Regions from separate parts of the Paenibacillus vulneris genome, predicted to be linked through region 2. Evidence: riboswitches for the same ligand, from Rfam matches in the RefSeq annotation. Region 2 holds a riboswitch; each other region holds the start of a gene.
The links. Region 2 has a riboswitch for thiamine pyrophosphate ahead of thiS (sulfur carrier protein ThiS). Riboswitches for the same ligand answer to the same signal wherever they lie in the genome.

Region 1 (5,300 bases), on a different contig from region 2:
CAGATTATGAAACATAATCTGGGAAAGTACGTAATGAACTGTACGACATACTCACCACTGGAGGTTGATGGTATGAATGCAGAAGTGACCAAAATTCCCAAGAGGCCTAACGTTGGCTTCGTCGTGACGTCCGTTTTTATAGCGCTGCTGATCGTCATCATCGGATTGAACAGCTTTGCATCCGTACAATACGGGCATGTGGGACTGTACAAAACGTTCGGCAAGTTAAATGATGAGATACTTGGCCCTGGAATACACTTGAAGCTTCCTTTCGTTCAGAGCGTTATTCAGGTCAACACCCAGGTTACCAAGGCAGAGACGGATACGTCCGCTTCGTCCAAGGACCTTCAGCCGGTTTCTACGCATGTTGCCGTTAACTACTCTGTCAACAAAGAGGCTGCCTTTAATTTGATGAACAATATTGGAGGCAATTTTGACTCGGTTATTATCTCGCCGGCAATCCAAGAGATCGTCAAGGAGGTAACGGCCAAATATCCTGCGGAGGATTTGATTGCCAAGCGGGATGTCGTTGCGGGAGAAATCAGCGATCATTTGACGAAACGGCTGGCCAAATATGATCTGATCGTGAACGATATTAACATCGTGAACTTTAAATTCTCGGATGCCTTCAACCAGTCGATCGAAGCCAAGCAGGTGGCGCAGCAGCAAGCATTGAAAGCGGAGAACGATTTGAAGCGTATTGAGATTGAAGCCAAGCAGAAAATTACGCAGGCCCAAGCCGAGGCGGAATCGTTGAAGCTGAAGAAGCAGGAGATCACGCCGGATTTGGTTCAGCTTAAGCAGATTGAAGTGCAGGAGAAAGCACTGGAGAAATGGGATGGCCGTCTTCCGAGTGTGACCGGAGGAGCGACTCCCTTTATCGACCTGAACTCGTTAGGCAGCAAATAAAACCGCGAGCACGCGCTCTCGACACACATGGACAAAAATGGTAAATTGGAGGAGGGGTTATCAGACTTTCCTCCATAAACAGTTGTGGCATTAATGGTAATACTGGGTTGCCATAATCCATGAATGCAATATGCTTCCTCTATGATTTGGTTCTAAACCGCATATTAGGGCTGTTGACCCTATAAGGCGGTTTTTTTTATTACTTCCTAAGGAGCTGGGGCAGCGGCGCAAATATATCTTGTGCGGAAAAGCCCCGATTGACAGGAGGAAAATGAATTCAGCAATCAGAAATAGTCGGTCCTGCCAAATCCGAATTCCTAAAAGACAGACATAACGGTAGTTAACAGGTTACAATCCGTCCCTTTTTGGTAAAAATGAGGATATGAGGTGATCCCTGTTGCAGGTTTTTACACCGTTTCAGCCAATGAACGTCAGTATTCAACATGAGCCGTTTGACGATCCTCAATACTTATTTGAGCCCAAATGGGACGGCTGGCGTATTGTGATCCATAAGCAAGGAAGCCGGATTGAGGCTTACACACGTCATGGGAATAAGGTGACGAAGAAGTTTCCCGAGCTCGAACAGGCTGTATCGGCTATTCAGGCTCATACTGCGATTTTGGATTGTGAAGGGATCGTTATGCGAGACGGGAGACCCGTGTTTGACGATTTCAGCTACCGTGGACGACTCAGCAGCTCCATGAGGATAGCGCAAGCGGTTGCGACACATCCGGTAACTTTTGTAGCTTTTGACTTGCTGTTCACGGAGCGCGAGCATAGCAATGAGCCGCTAATGGAACGAAAGGCACGACTGCATGAGCTCCTCGTTCCTAACTCCGTCATTATGCCGACCCTGTATGTAAAGGAGAGAGGGAAGGCTTTGTTCGAGCTGACTCGGGAACGGGACATGGAAGGCATCGTGGCCAAACGAACGGATTCTATCTATAAGCCGGGCACGTTGAGCCGGGATTGGGTTAAAATCAAGCATTTTAAAACCATTGACGCTGTTATCCTTGGTTTCCGGACGAAGCCCTTCGCGCTGGTGATCGGGCTGCAGTTCCGTACCGTTAAGAACAAGCCTGTCGGAGTGGTGGAATTCGGACTTACTTATGAAGATAAAGAGCGTTTTATGGAGCTGTCCAAGGACCTCTATCTGGAGTATGACAAGCAAACCCAATGGATTCAGCCCAAGCTGTGCTGCCGCATCCAATATTTGGAGCGATCGGACACTCATCAGCTTAGGACAACGATATTTAAGCAATTTTTGCCGGATAAAAAACCGGAGGACTGCTTTTGGCATTCCTGAACGTCTCGAAGAATTGAGAACCTTATCCAGTCTATGATACTATGAATAAGAAAACGAATAAGAATTTCACTAGGGGTGCTGATGCAGCTGAGAAAGGCGGGAGCCTTAACCCTTATACCTGATCTAGGTAATGCTAGCGAAGGGAAGTGGACGCCACGGTAGTGCTGTGCTGCGCGCGTAAACCACTTTGTCCTGCAAAGTGGTTTTTTTGCTGCAATCGTATTCTGCTGAACGATGGAATATTGCGGGTATCCGTATGAACAGGAGGAGAAGGATTGAGTCAGGTATTGGAAGCTTTAATCAGGCAGGTCGATCAGAGGCAGGAAGAGCTGGTTCAGCTAGCCTCACAGCTGATACGATATAAGACCCCGGCGCCTCCGGCCAGAAATACAGAGGAAGCCCAGCAGTTTATCACACAATTCCTGGAGCTTCACGGGTTTACGGTTGATCAATGGGAAGTGTATCCGGGAGACCCGAACGTCGTCGGTATCAAACTAGGACAAGCCTCCGATCAATTCAAGAGCTTGATCCTTAACGGCCACGTGGATGTGGCAGAAGTAAGTGCGGACGAGCCATGGGATACCTCTCCGTTCGAGCCGATTGTCAAGGACGGCGTCCTCATTGGCCGTGGGGCCTCGGACATGAAAGGCGGGCTGGCGGGGGCGCTCTTTGCCATCCAGCTGCTGGACGAAGCGGGCATTAAACTGCCCGGAGACTTGATGTTCCAATCGGTAATAGGTGAAGAAGTCGGAGAAGCAGGTACCCTCCAATGCTGCAAGCGCGGATATCAAGCCGATTTTGCAGTCGTTGTCGATACGAGCGATCTTCATATTCAAGGGCAAGGCGGAGTTATTACTGGTTGGATCACCGTGAAAAGCAAGAAGACGTTTCATGATGCGACCCGGAAAAATATGATTCATGCCGGAGGCGGAATCCTAGGGGCCAGCGCAATCGAGAAGATGATGAAGCTCTTGCAAGGGCTTCAGGAGCTGGAGAGACATTGGGCGGTTATGAAGAGCTATCCGGGGTTTGCACCAGGGACTAATACGATCAATCCGGCCGTTATCGAAGGGGGCAGGCATGCGGCGTTTATTGCCGACGAGTGCAGACTGTGGATCACCGTTCATTTTTATCCGAATGAAACCTATGAGAGTGTATGCCGGGACATTGAAGAGCATCTGAACCGGGTAGCGCAAGCGGATCCGTGGCTTAGGGAGAATCCGCCGCAATACGAATGGGGAGGCTCTTCCATGATAGAGGATCGGGGAGAAATCTTCCCTTCTTTGGAAGTGGATCCGAATCATCCTGCAGTCCAGCTGCTTGGTTCAGCCCATGAAACCATATTAGGCCAGTCGGCTGTGGTGGATGTCTCTCCTTCGGTAACGGATGGGGGATGGTTTGGGGATGCAGGGATTCCGGCCGCAATTTATGGCCCGGGAGATTTAAAAAACGCTCATGCGGTCAATGAACAAGTATCTATAGAGCAGCTGGTTCAATTTACGAAGGTTATGCTGAAGTTCATATACGAATGGGGACACACGGCGAAATAAAGTGACGCTGGAACCCGTTGGAGGAGGAATAGAGATGAAGTTTTCCGAGTATTTGTTAGAAAAACTGCAGCCGGTCTGGCGCAGCAATCATGACCACCCGTTTGTTCAAAAGATGGGCAAGGGAACGCTGGAGCTGGAAAAATTCCGGTTTTATATGATTCAGGATTACATTTATTTGATCGATTATGCGAAGCTGTTTGCGCTAGGTGCTGTAAAAGCGACGGATTTGACGACGATGGGCACGTTCGCCGCACTATTGCATTCTACCATGAATGAGGAGATGGCGCTGCACCGGGCTTATGCCGCCAAATTCGGAATTTCCGAGGAGGAACTGGAGCAAGCGCAGCCGTCACCTATCACACTGGCTTATACTCACTATATGCTGCATGCCGCTCAGAACGGATCCTTGGCAGAGCTGGTCTCCGCTCTCCTGCCTTGTATGTGGAGCTACTGGGAGATCGGCAAGGAGCTTGCCCGAATCCCAGGTTCCACCGAACACGAATGGTATGGAGAATGGATTCGAATGTACAGCTCGGAGGAATTCGGCACTCTGGCTATGTGGTGTATCGACCTGCTCGACCAGCTGGCTGAAGGCAAGCCTCAGAGAGAGCTGAATCGGCTGGAGGAGATCTTTGCGACGACTACACGATTTGAATATTTATTCTGGGATATGGCTTACCGTAAGGAAATGTGGCCGTCCTGAGTTGAGCCGGGCAGAATGACCCGGCTTTCTTTATATTCGCTTTTATCTTCTGCCGGCTCCATTACGGTAGGCTCTGGGAGAGATTCCCGTATGCTTCTTGAAGGATTTGGAGAAGTGGTACACATCACTGAAGCCGGTTACAGCAGCAATATTCGCCAGCGAATCGTCGGTGTTGATCAATAAATCCTTGGCCTTATCGAGTCTTCGTTTGTAAATATACTGCATGGGGGTAATACCCAAATGCATCTTCATAAATTGGTACAAATAATTCGTATTAAAATGCATTATGTCCGCCAGCTGCTCAATCTTAATGTCCTTATCCATATGCTGGTCGATATACTCTGTTACTTTTTGCAGCTTCAGAACGGAAGCGGGAGCTACGGACTTGATACCGGTACTGACGCAATGATCGATAAAGCAGCTAATGATATCGTAAATAGCGGATTTGACTCGCAGCGACATAGAGGAAGCCTGCCAGGACAGCGTCTGCTCCATTCTATGAAAAGCCTGTGCAATACCTGTACATTCCTCTGTATTCATAACGTAAGGAAGCCCATAATATTGAAACAGCGGGGAGAACATAACATTGGATGTAAAATGACACCAGTATTTGGTATAGGTGTTGGAGCTGACGGTTGAGAAGGAATGCAGTGTTCCGGCCGGTATGAATACGAATTGACCCGGTGCAGGATAAACATCCTGATCGTGAATGCGGATCCATCCTTCTCCGTCGCATATGAAGTACATTTTATTGTACTCGGGCTTTAGATTCTGATAGCCCCAATCAGGCCGGCAGCGGGTAAACCCTCCGTTTAATAAATGGATTTGCAAG
Region 2 (5,300 bases):
TTATGGGATCTGCTCGGATTGTGCCGGAGCCCGGCAACTGTCGTAAATTGGAACATTCTACTAATATAAGGTATAATGGACGTGCTTAAAGCCTGCTTGGCAATCAAGTGGCTTTCAGTGCGTCTTTTTTGTTAAACTAGTACTAGATTTGAGCGATGACTAGAGTCGCCATGGGAGTGAAGCAATGGAACCGGATTTGATGATGAATCATAGAACGACGAGAAAAAGGTCGAAAAAATGGCGCATATGGACCCTATTGTTCCCCGTATTACTCGGAGCCGCGGCCGTAGTGTACTGGGACAAATATGTTCCGACCAGCCGGCATGAGGATCCCTCCTTCGAGGGAATCGCGAAGCCGATCTTCTATAAAGGCGTTTTATATGATGAGCCGGCCTCGGGGAAGGAAGAGAGCTTGAAGCTGCCCTTTGCCTTAGCCAAGGAATTAATAGATCCGATGATGCTGTACGAGGAATCGAGTGATTCGACCATTATCACGACGCAGGACAAGGTGGTTCGCTTGAGGACAAGCCAGCTGACCGGAACGATTAACGAGAAGCCCTTCAACCTGAAGTTTCCTCTGGAAAAAGTAAACGGAGCCCTGTATCTGCCTATGGAGCCTTTGAAGCAGCTTTACGGGATAGAATTGCGGGAGTCCCAGGACACCGGTGCTGTGATCCTTGTGAAGGAAGGGGACGAACTCAACTGGGGCAAGACGGTATCGTATCCGAACAAGCCGGACAAAACGATTCCGATGCGCAAGGAGAAGTCCATTAAATCTCCGATTCTTGCTGATTTAAAGCAGGGAGAGGACGTTATGATCTGGGGCGAGGAGGAAGAATGGTACCATGTGCAGCTGAAGAACGGGTATATGGGCTACGTCAAAAAAGACCACTTGTTGTCCGATCATGTGGAAAAGGTCCCCAAGCAGGAGCAGCCTCCAAGCTTTGTAGCGCCGAAGTTGGAGGGCGGGAAGATCAATATGACCTGGGAGCAGGTAACGACACCAAAAAGCCCGGATACGTCCAAATTTCCGCCTATGCCTGGCTTGAATGTGGTTAGCCCTACCTGGTTTCATATCGATGACGGTCAGGGCAACTTGAAGAACATTGTTGATCCGGCCTATGTCAAGTGGGCGCACAGCCAAAACTATCATATTTGGGCGCTGTTCAGCAATGGATTTGATCCGAAACGCACGACAGAAGCATTGTCGACCTACGATAAAAGAATGAAGATGATCAAGCAGCTTCTAAGCTTTGCGCAATTATATTCCTTACAGGGCATTAATATCGATTTTGAAAATGTAAATACTAAGGATAAAGAAAACCTGGTCCAATTCGTCCGCGAAATGGTGCCGTTAATGCATGAACAGGGGCTTGTCGTATCGATGGATGTTACGCCGAAGTCTTCAAGCGAGATGTGGTCGGCCTTTTATGACCGGAAAGCTCTTATAGATTCTTTGGACTATATGATGATCATGGCCTATGACGAATACTGGGCCAGCAGCCCTACCGCAGGCTCTGTCTCCTCGCTTCCTTGGGTGGAGAAGAACGTCGTGAAGCTGATGAAGGAGGACCAGATTCCGGCCTCGAAGCTAGTGCTGGGCGTTCCTTTCTATACCCGGATCTGGACGGAGGAGGTCGTTGACGGCAAGAAGAAGGTAAGTTCGAGATCGGTCTATATGGATAATCCGCAAAGAACGATCAAAGAGAAAAATCTGACGCCTGTGTTCCTGCCGGAGGTCGGTCAAAACTATGTCGAGTACAAGGAAGGCGACAAGCTGAACCGTATATGGCTGGAGGATGAGGTATCCATGAAAGCGCGGATGGATATCGTTAATAAATACCAGCTTGCCGGAGTGGCCACATGGCGCAGAGGCTACGAGAACCCGGCTATATGGGAGCTTATAAAGACAGAGCTTAACAAAAAGCCATAACCGGACAAAAAAACTGGCTTCCTTTCTCACCTCATGCAGGTAAGGAAGGGAGCCAGTTTTCTTTGTTTCGGCCGTTAAAGATTGGCTTTGGCATTCGGGTCGTGCTGGGGATCCAGAGAAAGGATCGTTTTGCAGAACATGCAGCGGTCCGTTTTACCGAGAATTTTGGTAGCCTTGCCGCATTCGGGGCATTCGACAACGGTGGTGCTGGTAGACATCATACCGGCCCAGAAATACACTCCCATGCTGGCCAGCATAGAGATAGCTCCGATGACCATACATATACCGGCGATAATCTTGCCTGCTACGCCCCAGTTAAAAACAATGCCTGCTAACCCCACGATCATCAGCAGCATGCCTCCCATGGTCAGCAGCAGTCCCCATAACCGGAATTCATTAACTTTACTGGATTTTAATATCACGGGTGTCACTTCTTTCTTTAGATAAAATGTGAAATTTGTCACTGAAATGATGCAGGAAACCGCCTACTAATGTAGAAATAAGAAGTATCATGGAATGTTATGTAGGAGGCTGCGGCGATGAACGCCCTAAAGAAACAAAGGATTGCCAGGCTCCGGGAAGATGATGCAGTCATGAGTATATTGGCGGTCGATAATCCGTCAATGTTTTCTGCAATCACGGACGGATTCGATCTCCTGTTGCTAGTCATTGTAAAAGAGGGCCTGCAAACTGATCAACAGTATCATTATATAAAAGACGACTGCCGTATACAAGAAAGCTGGTTTACTCCGTCTGCAATTCATCAGCTTATGCTGCACGGAGAGCACCGCAACCTCATTTACTGGATCTTAAAGGGAGAGATTCTTCTGGATCGGAATACGTATTTAGAAGGTTTGCGGCATCGGATGCTGGAATTTCCGTCGGAAATGAGAGAGCACAAGCTGTTAATAGAATTCTCCAGATTTTTGCGCAAATATATGGAGAGTAAAGAATATATTTTGGAGGACCATCTGCTGGATGCGTACAATAACATTCTCGAAGCGCTCCATCATTGGGCGAGGATTGTTATCATCGAAGCGGGAAGCCATCCCGAAATTACCGTCTGGCGTCAGGTAAAAACGATTAATCCCGGAGTATACAAGTTGTATGAGGAGCTCACGCTAAGCAATGAAACGCTCAAGCAGCGCGTCCAGCTAGTGCTTCTTGCTTGCGAATTTTCCGTCATGTCCAAGATGGAGAGATGCTGCGGCCTCTTGCTCTCCCTATTGTCCGGCCGTGAAGAAGCCTGGAGCCTAGCCGAGCTTCAGCAGTGTGAGAAGCTGTCCGACATTCGGTTCGAGCTTCCGCTTATCCTGAACAAGCTGGTGAAGAAATCGCTGGCCAAGGAAATTATCTATACATTGGACGAAGAAGTATCCCAGCTGGAATTACGGTACACAACGAAATAAGGAAACCAAGCGACAAAAACAGCAGTTTCTGCTATACTTATACTCAATTGAATAACCACTAGGGGAGCCTTTTATCGCGAGGCTGAGATAAGAAAGCTTTTTCTTGACCCTTGGAACCTGATTATGGCATGTCTTGTGCGGCATGCTTCTGGATGATACCAGCGTAGGGAAGTGGACGAACGTAAGATGCTGTTTTCGGCATATTTACACCAAGTCAACCTCTTGTGCGCGGTTGGCTTTTTTTGTTGTCAATTTTACCTGGAAAGCGTGGTGTGATGGTGTGAGACTGATCATTAACGGGGAAGCGAGAGAAGTAGATCAGGTAACGAATGTTGCCGAGCTGCTTACTGTTTTCAAACTTGAGCAAAAAATACTGGTCATCGAGCTGAATCGGGACATTATCGAGCGCAGCGAGTATGCCAATACAGCTCTCAAGGAAGGCGACTCTCTTGAAATTGTTCACTTTGTAGGCGGGGGTTAAGGATTGATTTGCCCGTTATACTTGCTTGCACATTCATATTAATGGAGGTTTGTACAAATGAATGACGTGTTAAAAATCGGCCCCTATGAATTCAAATCCAGATTGCTGCTAGGGACAGGCAAATTCACTTCGCTGGATATTCAAAACCAAGCCGTTCAGGCTTCCGAAGCGGATGTTCTTACCTTCGCTATTCGCCGTCTGCCTATCGATAACCCGGAAGCTCCTAATTTCCTGGAGACGCTGGATTTGAAAAAGTTTACGCTTCTCCCTAACACGGCGGGCGCTTATACTGTAGAAGAAGCCGTTCGTATTGCAAAGCTGGCCAAGGCATCGGGCCTGTGCGACATGATTAAGGTGGAAGTCATCGGTGATCCGAAGACTCTGCTGCCGGACCCTATCGGAACGTTAGAAGCTACAAAAATACTGGTGGACCTTGGCTTCATCGTGCTGCCGTATACCTCGGACGATCCGATTCTGGCGCGCAAGCTGCAGGAAGCGGGAGCCGCCGCAGTTATGCCTGGAGCTTCTCCTATCGGTTCGGGACAGGGCATTGCCAATCCGAATCAGCTTCGCTTTATTATCGAAGAAGCGAAAGTTCCTGTAATCGTTGACGCGGGTATAGGCGGTCCGGCAGATGCTACATTGGCAATGGAGCTGGGTGCCGATGGCGTACTTCTGAACACGGCCGTCGCCGGCGCTCAGGATCCGGTTCTCATGGCGGAAGCATTCAAGCTGGCTGTCATTGCGGGACGTAAAGGATTTATGGCGGGGCGCATTCCTAAAAAGAGATATGCCTCTGCAAGCAGCCCGGTCGAAGGAATGATCGAATAGCTTGAGCTCGTATTCGAAACCTGAAGGGAGTACGTCTGGTTTAGACAGGCGTGCTTCTTTTTTTCTGTAAGCTATCGAAAAGAAAGCATCTGCCTTGGAAGATGATTCGCTGAATATTTTTTCAAAATAACGCTTGACTTTATATATAAGCCTATGATACATTAACTCTCGCCGCTAAAAACGGCAAACACATCCGAAACAAATCAAGCTTAATAAGAAAAATAAATTTCAAAAAAAGCTTGCATTAAGATGGGTGAATGTGATATATTAAGAAAGTCGCTGCTAAACAAAGCGACACGAAATGACAAGATGAAAATTACAAAAGTAATGAAGTTTTGTCGAGACATTGTCCTTTGAAAACTGAACAACGAGTGAATGTTTGAACAGAGAATGAAAATTCTCGCTAGCATTGAATTTTGAGCTTAAGACAAGCTCTATTATAGATCACTTCGGTGATCACTTTAATGGAGAGTTTGATCCTGGCTCAGGACGAACGCTGGCGGCGTGCCTAATACATGCAAGTCGAGCGGTCCCTTCGGGGATAGCGGCGGACGGGTGAGTAACACGTAGGCAACCTGCCTGTAAGATCGGGATAACTATCGGAAACGATAGCTAAGACCGGATAGCTGGTTCTCTCGCATGAGGG
Region 3 (5,300 bases), on a different contig from region 2:
GTACGATGATGTCAGGATGGCTGAATGGTTCCTAACGCTTCTCCCATTTTGACTTTGCTTCCGACATGCAGGTCGCTGCGGCTTAAGAACGTATCGCTCTCCATCAGCAGCACGACGGTGGAGCCGAACTCGAAGTAAGCGAGCTCATCCCCGCGCTGCAAGGTGTTGGGCAGCGGCTTCACGTACTGGATGCTGCTCACGTTCATCGCTCCGACCTTTACTACGGCCACTTCGCCGCCCTCATGCTGCATATAGGTGATCAATCTTTCGTTACGGCTCAATACTCTGCGCATTTGGCGCAAACCGAACTCGTTCACCGGATATACTTTGCCCGGGACGTGCTCTTTCTCGATAATGTTTCCGTCAATCGGGGTATGAATCCGGTGATAATCGGTCGGGCTCAAATATAGCACGAAATAAAATCCGTTCTTATAATTCACCGTACGGGGCGAAAAGTTAAGCAGCTCCTCAACGGTATAATCTTGTCCCTTGACGTTAACGATCAAACCTTCTTCTATCGGTCCCATGCCGGTAATCGCTGCATCAACCGGACTGACGAGGGTATGCTCGGCAGTATCGACCGGACGCAGCCCGGATTTCAAACGTCTCGTAAAAAAATCATTCAGAGAAGCATACTCCGACAGATGCTTCTCGGCGTCTTGAACCGGAATGCCGTATATTTTGGCAAAGCGCGGGATCAATCCGCGACTTGCTCGGGATTTCGCAAAGGATCCGGTTAACCGGGAGATCGACTTGCGGGAGGATAGCTCCGTCAGCAAGCGGAAAAAAGGTTTCATCATAACTGTTCATTCACCTATTTCTTCATAGTGTGGGTCTACCGAATATCTTGACACAGAACAGGGTCCAACGCAAGAAAAAAAGCATGGCCCTACAGGAAGGAAAGGGACATCTGCCCATACGCAAAACGGCGATGTTTCGGTGCCCAACCGGCTCCGGTATCGGCAAGTGAGGAGAGCCGTCTATTTCTGCGAACCGGATAATGCACATTTAGCCGTTGACTTTTATCCCAATCGTGCTAATATGATATTTGTCACTAGGGGAGCCGAAAGGCTGAGACTGGATCGATAGATCCTAGACCCTCTGAACCTGATCTGGATTGTACCAGCGTAGGGAAGTGGAGAACGTTAGAAGCGTGTTATCTACGTACATGCAGGCCACTTCCATGTTGTTGATGGAGGTGGCCTTTTCGCGTTGTCCTGTCAGAACAAGGTCTGGGCTGAGGCCCCGAGCATCATCATATTTAGAAAAAGGAGTGGATGGAAATGTCCAAAGGGTTAAAGCTAACCGACATCCTGGTCACCATCGTCATCGCAGTTGTGTTCGGCATCATTTATCGGTTATGGGGAGATGTGTCCAACGTCGTAAAGCTGGCGGGCTTGCAGCTGGATCAGCTTGTCTACGGGGTATGGTTTATGGCGGCTACGGTAGCGGCACTGATTATCCGCAAACCGGGTGTAGCGCTGCTGGCGGAGGTGGCCGCGGCTTCCGGGGAGCTTCTTACGGGATCGCAATACGGGATTGAATCCTTGACCTACGGGATTGCTCAAGGTTTGCTGGCTGAGCTGGTATTCGCCTTATTCCGGTACCGCAGCTTCTCGATAACGACGGTTTCCCTGGCAGGGATCGGTTCGGCTGTCGCTTCGCTTGTTTTCGACGCGTTTAAAGGCTATTTGATCGATCTGCAAACCTGGAATTTGACGCTGTATTTTGCTTTCCGCATCGTCGGCTCGATCTTCTTCACGGGGATGTGCGCGTACTGGCTGGTGAAAGCTCTGGAGGTTACCGGGGTGACACAGCTTGTCCGTCCGGCGAGCAGCGCAGATTACCAGGCCTTGGAGCGTAAAGGATGATGCAGCAGGAATGTGCATCTGTACATGGACTACGTCTCAAATTCGCCGGTAGTCCGACGCTTCTGTTCAACGATATTTCGTTCTCGGTTCAGACAGGGCAGAAGGTGCTGCTCCTCGGACCGAGCGGATGCGGCAAATCTACGCTGCTTCAAGTATTGACCGGGCTCGTTCCCAATGTGATCGAGGTCCCTGTCAAATTCGACGAGATTGCCATTCCTGCCTCATGGGGCTATGTATTTCAAGACCCGGATACCCAATTCTGCATGCCGTACGTAGATGAAGAAATGGCGTTCGTACTGGAGAATCTGGGGGTTCCGCGGGAGGAGATGAGCGGCAGAATCAGCGACGGGCTGCGTCAGGTAGGACTTGAGCTTCCCGAGCTTCACATGCCCATTCAAGCGATGTCCCAGGGGATGAAGCAGCGTCTGGCGATAGCCTCCGTGCTGGCCCTGGAGCCGGAGGTTCTGTTCTTCGACGAACCGACGGCGCTGCTGGACCCGGAGGGCACGCGGCAGGTGTGGGATACCATCAAGGCCATAGGAAGGGACAAAACGGTCGTTATCGTAGAGCATAAAATCGATGAAATCATCGGATTTGTCGACCGGGTCGTGCTGTTCTCCCCGCAAGGGGATATCTTGGCGGACGGCCCGCCTGCCGACGTATTCGGGCAGCATAAAGAAAAGCTTAAGGAGTACGGTATCTGGTACCCGGAGGTATGGGATGATTACGTCTCCGGACCGGCTTACAGGTCGCTGCGGAATGCTGCAGAGGAGAATCCTGTGCCGGCATCGGGATTGCTTAAGCTGAGCGATTTTAGCGCCTACCGCGGCAGGGAAGCGAAGCTGCGTGTTGAGAAAGCGGCGGCAAGCTCCGGCGAATGGATTGCTGTAGTGGGCGAGAACGGAGCGGGCAAGAGCACGCTGCTTCAAGCCCTGATGCAGCTCATTAAGACCTCGGGCGCTTACGAGCTGGCTGGACGCGGCGTTAAAGGCTTCAAGGATGTGGCGGATACCGCAGCTTACGTCTTTCAAAATCCGGAAATGCAATTTGTAACCCATTCCGTGCTGGACGAGGCGGCGTTCGGGTTCCGCCTCGGGCGGAGGCTGGATGCCGAAAGGCTTGCGCTGGAGCTTCTGGCCGAGTTCGGTCTGGAGGCCCAGCAGAACCAGCACCCTTATCAATTATCGCTCGGACAAAAACGCCGTCTCAGCGTGGCAACGGCAATGTATCAGGCACAGCGGGTTATTTTGCTGGATGAGCCTACGTTCGGACAGGATGCGGCGAACACCTTCGCGATTCTGGAGAAGCTTGAGGCCTGGAGACGCCAGGGAACAACCATTATTATGGTCACGCATGATCTGGAGATCGTCCGGTGGTTCGCAACCCGGGTCTGGGTCGTGGAGCGGGGAAGGCTCGAAGCGGACACGACGCCGTCGCATTATTTGCAGAAGGAAGTGAAGGATAGTGGACAACTTATTGGCTTACGATGAAACCTGGCTGCACCGAGTGAATCCGAGCTTCAAGCTGCTGCTGTCTCTGGCCTTGTTCTTTGTCCTTCTCTTCACGGACAATCTTAATGTTCTGGTCAATCTGACCCTTGCCCAGCTGATTCTGCTGCTGTGCTTTTCGGGACAGCCTCTGCACCGGCTGCTGCTGATGTTCCTGCCGTTCGGACTGCTCTTCGTGTCGTCCTCCATGTCCATGATGCTGTTCGGAAAAGGGGACACGACATGGATTCATTGGGGATTGATTCGGGTTACGGAGGAGAGCTTCTACCGCGGGCTTCATATCGGCTTGAAGACCGTCAACATGGCGCTCACAGGATTGACGTTTGCATTGACGACAAGGCCCGTCGCCTTGTTCTACTCGCTGATGCAGCAGTGCAAGCTGCCTGCGAAATTCGCTTACAGCTTTATGGCCGCTTTACGGCTGATTCCCATCATGGCTGCCGAATTCCAGACGCTCGGCATGGCGCTGAAGGTGCGCGGTGTTAAAAGGCGCGCAGGTTTAGGCGGCGTGTATGAGACGCTAAGGCTCTACGCGATCCCTCTGCTGGCGCAGAGCATCCGCCGGGCGCAGCGTATTGCAGTTGCGATGGAGGCCAAGCGCTTCTCGGCTTCGCGCCATCGTACATTTTATTATCGGATCGGATTTTCCCAGCGCGATGTCTATTTGCTTTTCTATTTGGTGCTGACGGTGTGCGCTGCTCTGTATTTGGGCCAGCATTTTCCTTATTTCCATGTAGGAGATGTAAGGTATAAAGTCGTCTGATCTTGAGATTAGGATGTAAGCAAAATTAAAGGAGGAACTGCCATGAAATTTTCACAAGAGCTGCGTCAAGCAGTGGAGGACAGCTGGAATGCAAGCTTTCATCATCCGTTCGTTCAAGGAATTGCTAACGGCACCCTGCCGCTTCAATGCTTCCGTTATTATGTGCTGAACGATGCTTACTACTTATCCCAATTCGCCCGTGTACAGTCCCTGGGCGCAGCCAAAGCGGCCGACCTTGCCACATCTAACCGGATGACCGTTCACGCTCAAGGAACTTACAATGCGGAGCTGTCACTTCACGAAACATTCTGCAAACGAATGGGCATTACGGCCGAGGAACGTGCCGCGTTTCAGCCGGCGCCGACCGCTTACGCCTATACATCGCATATGCAGCGGGTAGCCTATAACGGGCATCTGGGCGACATTATCGCCGTGATTTTGCCGTGCTACTGGCTGTATTACGAAATCGGCGAGAAGCTTCAGGGATCAACCCCGGAGGAGCCGATCTACCGCGAATGGATTGAGGCTTACGGCGGCGAATGGTTCCGGGAGCTGGTGCAGGAGCAGATCGATCGTCTGGACTCGATTGCCGCAGAGGTATCGCAGGCCGACCGCGATCGGATGAAGCAGCATTTTATGATAAGCAGTCATTATGAATATTTATTCTGGGAAATGGCTTATACGCTTGAAGCGTGGCCAGCCTATAAATAAGAAAGAGTACCTGTATATCCCCTTGCGGTTAACAGTGAAAAGAGTTCATGCAATGCTGGACTTAACACTGTAGACCGGAGGGGATTTTTATGAGACGAGGAGCAATACTTTTTTGCGAATGATAATGCTGTTTCAGGTCTCCTCCAAACATAAGAACTTGTGGGCATGTGCACTTATTTTACAATCTCTATCAGGCCTTCTAATTTATTTATTTCGTAAGTAGGTTTAAAGGATGTAGTATTTTCCTTGTGCTTTGGATTGAACCAACAAGTATCAATACCATAGTTAATTCCACCTTGAATATCAGAAGTCAACGAATCGCCTACCATTAGCACGTTGGATTTGTCTGTAATCTGAAGCTTATGAAAAGCATAATCAAAAATTTCTGTTTGTGGTTTTTGGAATCCAGTTAATTCAGAGATAATAATATGTTCAAATTTACCTCCT

Region 1: linked by a shared signal. The riboswitch ahead of ABEA66_RS13765 (acetylornithine deacetylase) and the one ahead of thiS (sulfur carrier protein ThiS) in region 2 are both predicted to bind thiamine pyrophosphate.
Region 3: linked by a shared signal. The riboswitch ahead of ABEA66_RS18690 (ECF transporter S component) and the one ahead of thiS (sulfur carrier protein ThiS) in region 2 are both predicted to bind thiamine pyrophosphate.

What each region holds. Positions count from the first base shown of each region.
Region 1 covers NZ_BAABJG010000015.1:21,940-27,239, forward strand. Annotated here, with positions in the region: gene ABEA66_RS13755 (prohibitin family protein) at 73-909, shown strand; gene ABEA66_RS13760 (ATP-dependent DNA ligase) at 1,307-2,215, shown strand; TPP riboswitch at 2,277-2,377, shown strand; gene ABEA66_RS13765 (acetylornithine deacetylase) at 2,491-3,765, shown strand; gene tenA (thiaminase II) at 3,800-4,468, shown strand; gene ABEA66_RS13775 (AraC family transcriptional regulator) at 4,511-5,300, opposite strand, start outside.
Region 2 covers NZ_BAABJG010000007.1:23,256-28,555, forward strand. Annotated here, with positions in the region: gene perR (peroxide-responsive transcriptional repressor PerR) at 1-46, shown strand, start outside; gene ABEA66_RS09660 (glycosyl hydrolase family 18 protein) at 185-1,933, shown strand; gene ABEA66_RS09665 (DUF2614 family zinc ribbon-containing protein) at 2,008-2,355, opposite strand; gene ABEA66_RS09670 (nucleotidyltransferase-like protein) at 2,473-3,342, shown strand; TPP riboswitch at 3,393-3,529, shown strand; gene thiS (sulfur carrier protein ThiS) at 3,623-3,823, shown strand; gene ABEA66_RS09680 (thiazole synthase) at 3,881-4,654, shown strand; partial or broken rRNA gene ABEA66_RS09685 (16S ribosomal RNA) at 5,116-5,300, shown strand, end outside.
Region 3 covers NZ_BAABJG010000021.1:60,526-65,825, reverse strand. Annotated here, with positions in the region: gene asd (archaetidylserine decarboxylase) at 12-800, opposite strand; TPP riboswitch at 1,047-1,151, shown strand; gene ABEA66_RS18690 (ECF transporter S component) at 1,284-1,871, shown strand; gene ABEA66_RS18685 (ABC transporter ATP-binding protein) at 1,868-3,361, shown strand; gene ABEA66_RS18680 (energy-coupling factor transporter transmembrane component T family protein) at 3,336-4,142, shown strand; gene tenA (thiaminase II) at 4,185-4,853, shown strand; gene ABEA66_RS18670 (YjjG family noncanonical pyrimidine nucleotidase) at 5,027-5,300, opposite strand, start outside.